DNA from 2 places in the Massilia genomosp. 1 genome. Region 2 is predicted to be linked to the other one. Evidence: riboswitches for the same ligand, from Rfam matches in the RefSeq annotation. Region 2 holds a riboswitch; the other holds the start of a gene.
What was found. Region 2 has a riboswitch for thiamine pyrophosphate ahead of thiC (phosphomethylpyrimidine synthase ThiC). Riboswitches for the same ligand answer to the same signal wherever they lie in the genome.

Region 1 (4,211 bases), on a different contig from region 2:
GCAGCGCGTCCACAGCGGCGCGCCGAGCGGCAAAGGCGCGCGGTACGCCTGGACCGGCAATGACGACGTCGGCGCCGGCAAAATGGAAATTACCGAACTCACGCCCCCGTCCAGGGTCGTGATCAAGCTCGATTTCATCAAGCCGTTCGAGGTGTCGAACGTGACCGAATTCACGCTCGCGCCGAAGGACGGGCAAACGCAGGTAAGCTGGACCATGTCCGGCCCGATGCCCTTCATCTCGAAAATCATGAGCGTCTTCATGAGCATGGACCGGATCATCGGCAGGGATTTCGAGAAGGGGCTGGCGAACCTGAAGGCCGCGGCCGAAAAGTAAGCCTGGGTTTTTGGCCCCCTCCCCGCAAGAATTTCGTGCTTGAGCGATAATCTGGCATCATCATCGAGCCAACACGAGGATCCATTTTGCTTAACTTCGACTTCTACAACCCGACCCAGATCCTGTTCGGCCAGGGCCAGATCGGCGCAATGTCCAAACACATTCCCGCCTCCGCGCGCGTGCTGCTGGTCTACGGCGGCGGCAGCATCAAACAGAACGGCGTCTACGACGAGGTCATGGCCGCACTGGCCGGCTTTAGCGTCACCGAATTCGCCGGCATCGAACCGAATCCCAGCTACGAAACGCTGATGCGCGCGATCGCCCAGGTCAAGGCCGAGAAAATCGACTTCCTGCTCGCCGTGGGCGGCGGCTCGGTCATCGACGGCGCCAAGTTCATCGCCGCCGGCGCCCTGCTCGACGCCGACCCGTGGACCATCCTGGAAAAGCGCGGATCGAACATCACTGCCGCCCTGCCGTTCGGCGCGGTGCTGACCCTGCCCGCCACCGGCTCCGAAATGAACAGCGGCGGCGTCGTCACCCGCAAGTCGACCCACGAGAAGTACTCGTTCATGAGCCGCAAATGCTTTCCGAAGTTCGCGGTGCTCGACCCGGGCAAAACCTATTCGCTGCCCACGCGCCAGGTCGGCAACGGCGTGGTGGACGCCTTTGCGCACGTCATGGAACAGTACATGACCTACCCGGTCGGCGCCAAGGTCCAGGACCGCTTCGCCGAAGGGCTGCTGCTCACGCTGATCGAAGAAGGCCCGCAGGCGCTGGCCAATCCCGACGATTACGACGTGCGCGCCAACATCATGTGGACCGCCACCCTGGCCTTGAATGGCCTGATCGGCGCCGGCGTGCCGCAGGACTGGGCCACCCACATGATCGGCCACGAGCTGACCGCGCTGCACAATCTCGATCACGCGCAAACGCTGGCCGTCGTCCTGCCGAGCATGCTGCGCGTGCGCAAGGAAGCCAAGCGCGCCAAGCTGCTGCAATTCGCAGAACGCGTGTGGAACCTGTCCGGCGGCGATGAAGACACCCGCATCGAGGCCGCCATCACCCGCACCGAAGAATTCTTCGAGCAGATGGGCGTCAAAACCCGCCTGGGCGACTACGGCCTGGGTGCGAAAGACATCGACGGCGTGCTGGCGGCGTTAGAGGCGCACCGCATGGTCAAACTCGGCGAGCAGCGCGACGTCACGCTCGATGTCAGCCGCAAGGTACTGGAAATGAGCCTGTAAAGCGCGCCACACATCGCTGGCGCGGGCCTTCTGCGCCCACGCCAGCTGTGATAAAATCGACCTTCGCTAGGGGTCCTGGAAGTCATTTTCCGGGTGAGAGATACCCTCCGTACCTGATCTGGATAATGCCAGCGAAGGAAAGCGCAAAGTAGTTCCCTCCTTTGTTTGCTCCCCCGTTGGCTCCGGCTTTTTTAAGCAACGCCCCGCACGCCGGCGCGTAATACGAGCACACTATGTCATCGCCAAAATTCAAGCAGTCTGTCATCGCCCTGGCCATCGTCCAGGCATTCGCCTTTTCCGCACACGCGCAAACCAGTTCGCAATCGATGCCTGAAGTCGTCGTCAGCGGCGCCCGGCAGATCAGCGCCGAGCGCGCCAGCGTGGCCGGTTTCTCCGACACGCCGCTGCTGTACACGCCGGCCACGGTGGTGTCCATCGGCCACGAGCAGATGCAGGACTACAGCATCCGCAACAGCACCGACGCCATGAAGTTCGACGCCAGCGTGAGCGACTCGTACAACGCGATCGGCTACGCCGAACAGTTCTCGATCCGCGGCTTCATGCTCGATAACGGCGCCAGCTACCGCAAGGACGGCATCGCCATCTCGGGCGACACCCAGATCCCGCTCGAGAACAAGGAGCGCATCGAAATCCTCAAGGGCTTGTCGGGCCTGCAGGCCGGCGTGACCGCGCCGGGCGGCATCGTCAACTACGCGGGGAAGCGCCCGACCGCCGCGCCACTGCGCTCGGTCACCGTCGAAGCGCGCGAGCGCGGCACCGTGTACGGCGCCGTCGACCTGGGTGGCCGCTTCGAGGACAAGCGCTTCGGCTACCGTGTCAACGCCGCCGGCGAGCGCCTGCGTTCCTACGTCAAAGGCGCGGACGGCGAGCGCTCGTTTGTTTCGGGCGCGTTCGACTGGCAGATGTCGCCGCAGGCGCTGCTGCAGCTCGACATGGACTACCAGAAAAAATCCCAGATCACCGCGCCGGGCTACCAGCTCATTGGCGGCGTTGCGCTGCCCACCAACATCTCGGCCAAGACGCTGCTCAACAACCAGCCATGGACCAAGCCGGTCGACACCCGCACCAGCAATATCGGCCTGCGCTTCGAATACCTGATCAACGACGCCTGGCGCACCACCGTCAGCGCCAACAAGCACCAATTCAAGCGCGATGACTACACCGCCTTCCCTTACGGCTGCGGCAACGAGGGCGATGGTTTCTATCCTGGTTACTGCTCGAATGGCGACTACGACGTCTACGATTACCAGAGCGTGGGCGAGCGCAAGTCGCCGCTCGGCGCGCAGGCCCTGTTGCAGGGCAAGTTCGCCACCGGCGCGATCGGCCACGAGCTGACGGTCGGTGCGACCTATCTGGAACGCAGCGACAAGGCAGGCGAGTACGTGTACGACTACGTCGGCTTCAGCAATATCTACAACAACCTGGTGGTGCCGCCGGTCGATGCCAGCCGCGTCACCGGGCCGCTGACCGAGCGCCGCAACGACCATGAACGCGGCCTCGTGGTGCAGGACATCCTGTCCCTTAGCGCGCAGTTCAAGCTGCACACCGGCCTGCGTTATGTGGGCATCAAGCGCAACGCCAGCACCGACACCACCTTCCTGCTGCCGAACGTCGCACTGGTGTACAACCCGACGCCCGACTGGACGGTGTACGGCTCGCTGGCGCACGGCATGGAGCATGGCGGCGTGGCACCCAAGCGCACCGCGAACGAATTCGCCTCGCTCGATCCAAGCCGCTCGAAGCAGGTGGAGTTCGGCGTCAAGGCCATGGTCAATGATGCGCTCAGCATGTCGGCCTCCGTGTTCAGCATCGTCAAGGGGCTGGAGTACACCAACGCGGCCAATACCTTTGTCCGCAGCGGCGAGCAAAAGCACAATGGGCTGGAGCTGGCTGCGCAGGGCAAGGCTGGCAAGGACCTGAAATACAGCGTCTCGCTGATGGCGCTCGATACGCAGCAGGAAGGGACCGGCACCGCTTCGCTGGACGGCAAGCGCGTGAGCAATGTACCGAAGTTCAAGACGGCGACGGTGCTGGAGTATGCCGTGCCGGCGGTGGCTGGTTTGAAGGTGAACGGGATGTGGCAATACACCGGCAAGAAGGCGTTCGATATCGAGAACAAGACGCTGGTGCCGGGATACAGCGTGTTCAACCTGGGTGGCGCGTACGCAACGCGCATCGCGGGCGTGTCCACAACGGTGCGCGCGACGGTGGACAACGTGGCCGACAAGTTCTACTGGCGCGATGTGACGCAGGAGCTGGGTGGCTATCTGCTGCCGGGCGCTCCGCGTACGGTACGGGTGTCGGCGCAGTTCGACTTCTAAGCACCGCCCTGCAGACCGTCGTTCCTGGCAGGGACGACGGCCTGCAGCCTAGCGCAGGGAGGCAAGCAAGCGTACTGCCTGCGTCATTCGATCTTCCAGAGTGCCTATTACCAGCGAATACCCGATCCCGCGCTCATCGAGCATTTGCACCACCTGCTCATGAATCGTCTGGCGCACTGCCTCCGATTCGCGCTGCAATCCATCAGCCTCCCACGGCCCGTCAGGCGCCGTCACGAATGTCAGCGCATAGTCATGGCGCTGCTCCAGCACAGACAACTGCGCATCGACCCT
Region 2 (4,211 bases):
ATGATGGTGGCGGCCATGAAGGCCTTGCCGGGCTGGCCGGCCTTGCTGACGTCGGCGAGGGCGACTTCGGTCTCGCTCAGTTTGGCGGTGTCGATGCCGGTGCCGGCCAGCGCGCCGGCGCAGGCGCTGAACATGGTTGCGGCAAATAGGAGTCTGGTCATGGTGCGTTCTTCAGTGTGGTCATGGCGTGCTGGCCGGCCTGGCCAGCACATGGTCGAGGACATCGGCGGCCGCATGCGCGCGGCCCAGGGCGCGCGCGCGTTGGCCCATGGCTGCCAATTGATCGGGATGCGCGAGCAGGTGTGCGATGCGGTATTCCAGCGTCGGGCCGTCAACCGCCTTGAGGGCGACGCCCTGTTCGAGCAGGTAATCGGCGTTGCGCTCTTCCTGCCCCGGAATCGGCGAATTGACGATCATCGGCAGGCCCATGGCCAGGCATTCCGAACTTGTCAGCCCGCCCGGCTTGGTGATGACCAGGTCGGCGCACGCCATCAGGCGTTCCACCTGGTCGGTAAAACCCTGCGCCAGCAAGCGTCCCGGAAAACGCGTCGCCAGGACCTTGAGCGCGGCCAGCGCCTTGGCGTTTTTGCCGGCCAAGACGATCAGCTGGAACGTGCCCTCCAGGGCCAGCAGGCGTTCGGCCACCGTGTCCAGGCTGCCCAGGCCAGCGCCGCCGCCCATCAGCAGGAAAGTGGTGGTGCTTGGGGCGAGCCCGAATTCGCGCGCGCATTCGGCGCGATCGAGCGCCTGGCCGAAGGCCGGCATGATCGGAATGCCGGTCACGTGGATGCGTTCGGGCGCAATGCCGCAGCGGCGCATGCGGTAGGCGACTTCCTCGTTGCCGGCGAAGTAACCAGCCATGTTCTCGTGTACCCACATGCGGTGCAGGTCGAAGTCGGTCACCTGCACCCACACCGGGGTGGTGAAGCCGCGCTTGCGGATCGCGCGCGCCAGGATTTCGGCCGGCAGGAAGTGGGTGCAGACGATGGCGTCCGGCTGCGCCTCTTCGATGGCGCTCATCAGCGCGCGCGTGTTGAGGCGTTCCAGGCCGCGCCGCAGCTGCTGCATGGTGCTGTCCGGGCGCGCATCGTTGCTGGCCTGGTACAGGTAGCCCCACAGCGCCGGCGCCTTGTTCACCAGTTTCAGATAGAACTCGGTGTACATCTTGCGAAAGGCAGAAGGAACGTAATCCATCACGTCCAGGTGGGTCGCCTCGATGCCGCCCGGCGCCGCGTTGGCGGCGGCGCGAATCGCTTCGGCCGCGCGCATATGGCCGGCGCCGGCGGAAACGCTTAACAGTAAAATTTTCTTGCTCATACTTCCTTCTGAGGTAGCGGCGCGGGACCGGCCGGATCGAGACAGCGTACAGCCTATCATCTCCGCAGCCACAGGACTGAAAAAGCTGCCCAAAAAGCCATGTTGTCCCGCCTATCAAGGGGTATAATTGCGCTCGCTGCCGCAAGGCGGCACACGCTAGGGGTCCTGCAAATCGCAACAGCGAGGCGCGGGTGAGAAACACCCTCTGAACCTGATCTGGATAATGCCAGCGAAGGGAAGCCAGTGAGTTCCATGGGTGCGCCGTCACGGCCGCAATTCCGGGCTCCGACTCCTTTGCTGGCTCCTGCACGCAATGGAGCCACATGAACGCACCGCTGAAAGCCCCCCTCAAATTCGATTCCGCCACCGCTACGGTGGATGAAGCGGCGATTGCGCCTTTTCCGAATTCCCGTAAAGTCTATACCCAGGGCAGCCGCGCCGACCTGCGCGTGCCGATGCGCGCCGTCAGCCAGTCCGACACCGCCGCCTCCTTCGGCGCCGAACCGAATCCGCCGGTGTATATATATGACACCTCCGGGCCGTACACCGATCCGGAGGCGACCATCGACATCCGCTCGGGCCTGGGCACCCCGCGCCTGCCGTGGATCCTGGAACGCGGCGACACCGAACAACTGGCCGGACCCAGCTCCGCTTACGGCCAGGCGCGCCTGGACGACCCGGCGCTGGCCGCACTGCGCTTCCAGCTGCAGCGTACCCCGCGCCGCGCGCTCGATGGGGCCAACGTGACGCAGATGCACTATGCGCGGCGCGGCATCATCACGCCCGAAATGGAATACGTGGCGATCCGCGAAAACCTGCGTCGCCAGGAGTACCTGCAGGAGCTCGAAGCGTCCGGCCCGATGGGCAAGCGCAGCGCCCAGCTGCTGGGACGCCAGCATCCGGGCCAGTCCTTCGGCGCCTCCATCCCGGACACCATCAGCGCCGAATTCGTGCGCGAAGAAATCGCCCGCGGCCGCGCCATCATCCCGGCCAACATCAACCACCCGGAAGTCGAGCCGATGATCATCGGCCGCAATTTCCTGGTCAAGATCAACGCCAACATCGGCAATTCGGCCGTCACCTCGTCGATCGGCGAGGAAGTCGAAAAAATGACCTGGGCGATCCGCTGGGGCGCCGACAACGTCATGGATCTGTCGACCGGCAAGCACATTCACGAAACGCGCGAATGGATCATCCGTAACAGCCCGGTCCCGATCGGCACCGTGCCGATCTACCAGGCGCTGGAAAAGGTCAACGGCAAGGCCGAAGACCTGACCTGGGAGATCTTCCGCGACACCCTGATCGAACAGGCCGAGCAAGGCGTCGACTACTTCACCATCCACGCCGGCGTGCTGCTGCGCTACGTGCCGATGACGGCCTCGCGCCTGACCGGGATCGTCTCGCGCGGCGGCTCGATCATGGCCAAGTGGTGCCTGGCGCATCACAAGGAATCGTTCCTGTACACGCATTTCGAAGACATCTGCGCCATCATGAAAGCCTACGACGTCTCGTTCAGCCTCGGCGACGGCCTGCGTCCGGGTTCGATCTACGACGCCAACGACGAAGCGCAACTGGCCGAGCTGAAAACCCTGGGCGAGCTGACCCAGGTCGCCTGGAAGCACGACGTGCAGGTCATGATCGAAGGCCCGGGCCACGTGCCGATGCAGCTCATTAAAGAGAACATGGACCTGCAGCTGGACCAGTGCGGCGAAGCGCCGTTCTACACCCTGGGGCCGCTGACGACCGATATCGCACCCGGCTACGACCACATCACGTCGGGCATCGGCGCGGCCATGATCGGCTGGTACGGCACCGCCATGCTGTGCTACGTCACGCCCAAGGAGCATCTGGGCCTGCCGAACAAGGATGATGTCAAGGATGGCATCATCACCTACAAGATCGCGGCCCACGCGGCCGACCTGGCCAAGGGCCATCCGGGCGCGCAGATCCGCGACAACGCGCTGTCCAAGGCGCGCTTCGAATTCCGCTGGGACGACCAGTTCAACCTGGGCCTGGACCCGGACAAGGCGCGCGAATTCCACGACGAGACCTTGCCCAAGGATTCGGCCAAGGTGGCGCATTTCTGCTCGATGTGCGGGCCGCATTTCTGCTCGATGAAAATCACCCAGGAAGTACGCGACTACGCCGCCAGCATGAACGTGAGCGAGCAAAGCGCGCTGCGCCAAGGGATGGAAGTGAAAGCCATCGAATTCGTGCGCCAGGGCGGCGAGCTCTATAAAAAGGTATGACCGTGATCGAGATCAAGATCGAGATCGAAGTCAACGGCGAGGCACGGCGCGTGGCGCCGGGCGCCTCCTTGCTCGACCTGGTCGAGGAACTTGGCCTGCCGCCGGGGCAGGCCATGGCGCTGGCGGTCAACCGCCAGGTGGTGCCGCGCCAGCAATGGCGGCAACGCCCGTTGCTGGCGCTGGACAAAATCGAGATCGTGCGCGCCATCGGCGGCGGCTGACATAAAGGGTAGCAGACATGAAAATGAACGACAACAACGGGGGCGGCGACGTCCTCACCATCGCAGGCAAAACCTACCGTTCGCGCCTGCTGGTCGGCAGCGGCAAGTACCGCGACCTGGCGCAAACGCGCGCGGCCACCGACGCCGCCCAGGCCGAGATCATCACCGTGGCGATCCGCCGCGTGAACATCGGCCAGGACCGCAACGCTCCCAGCCTGCTCGACGTGCTGCCGCCCGACCAGTACACGATCCTGCCCAACACCGCCGGCTGCTACAACGCCAAGGACGCGGTGTACACCTTGCAGATGGCGCGCGAACTGCTGGGCGGGCGCAAGCTGGTCAAGCTCGAAGTGCTGGGCGACGAAAAGACCCTGTTCCCGCACATGCCCGAAACCCTGATCGCCGCCGAAGCGCTGGTCAAGGA

Region 1: linked by a shared signal. The riboswitch ahead of F1735_RS11820 (TonB-dependent siderophore receptor) and the one ahead of thiC (phosphomethylpyrimidine synthase ThiC) in region 2 are both predicted to bind thiamine pyrophosphate.

What each region holds. Positions count from the first base shown of each region.
Region 1 is NZ_WHJF01000025.1:20,968-25,178, forward strand. Features, by position in the region: gene F1735_RS11810 (SRPBCC family protein) at 1-334, shown strand, start outside; gene F1735_RS11815 (iron-containing alcohol dehydrogenase) at 421-1,578, shown strand; TPP riboswitch at 1,637-1,735, shown strand; gene F1735_RS11820 (TonB-dependent siderophore receptor) at 1,812-3,920, shown strand; gene F1735_RS11825 (AAA family ATPase) at 3,969-4,211, opposite strand, start outside.
Region 2 is NZ_WHJF01000002.1:123,321-127,531, forward strand. Features, by position in the region: gene F1735_RS01290 (hypothetical protein) at 1-161, opposite strand, end outside; gene F1735_RS01295 (MGDG synthase family glycosyltransferase) at 181-1,317, opposite strand; TPP riboswitch at 1,466-1,572, shown strand; gene thiC (phosphomethylpyrimidine synthase ThiC) at 1,653-3,566, shown strand; gene thiS (sulfur carrier protein ThiS) at 3,569-3,787, shown strand; gene F1735_RS01310 (thiazole synthase) at 3,805-4,211, shown strand, end outside.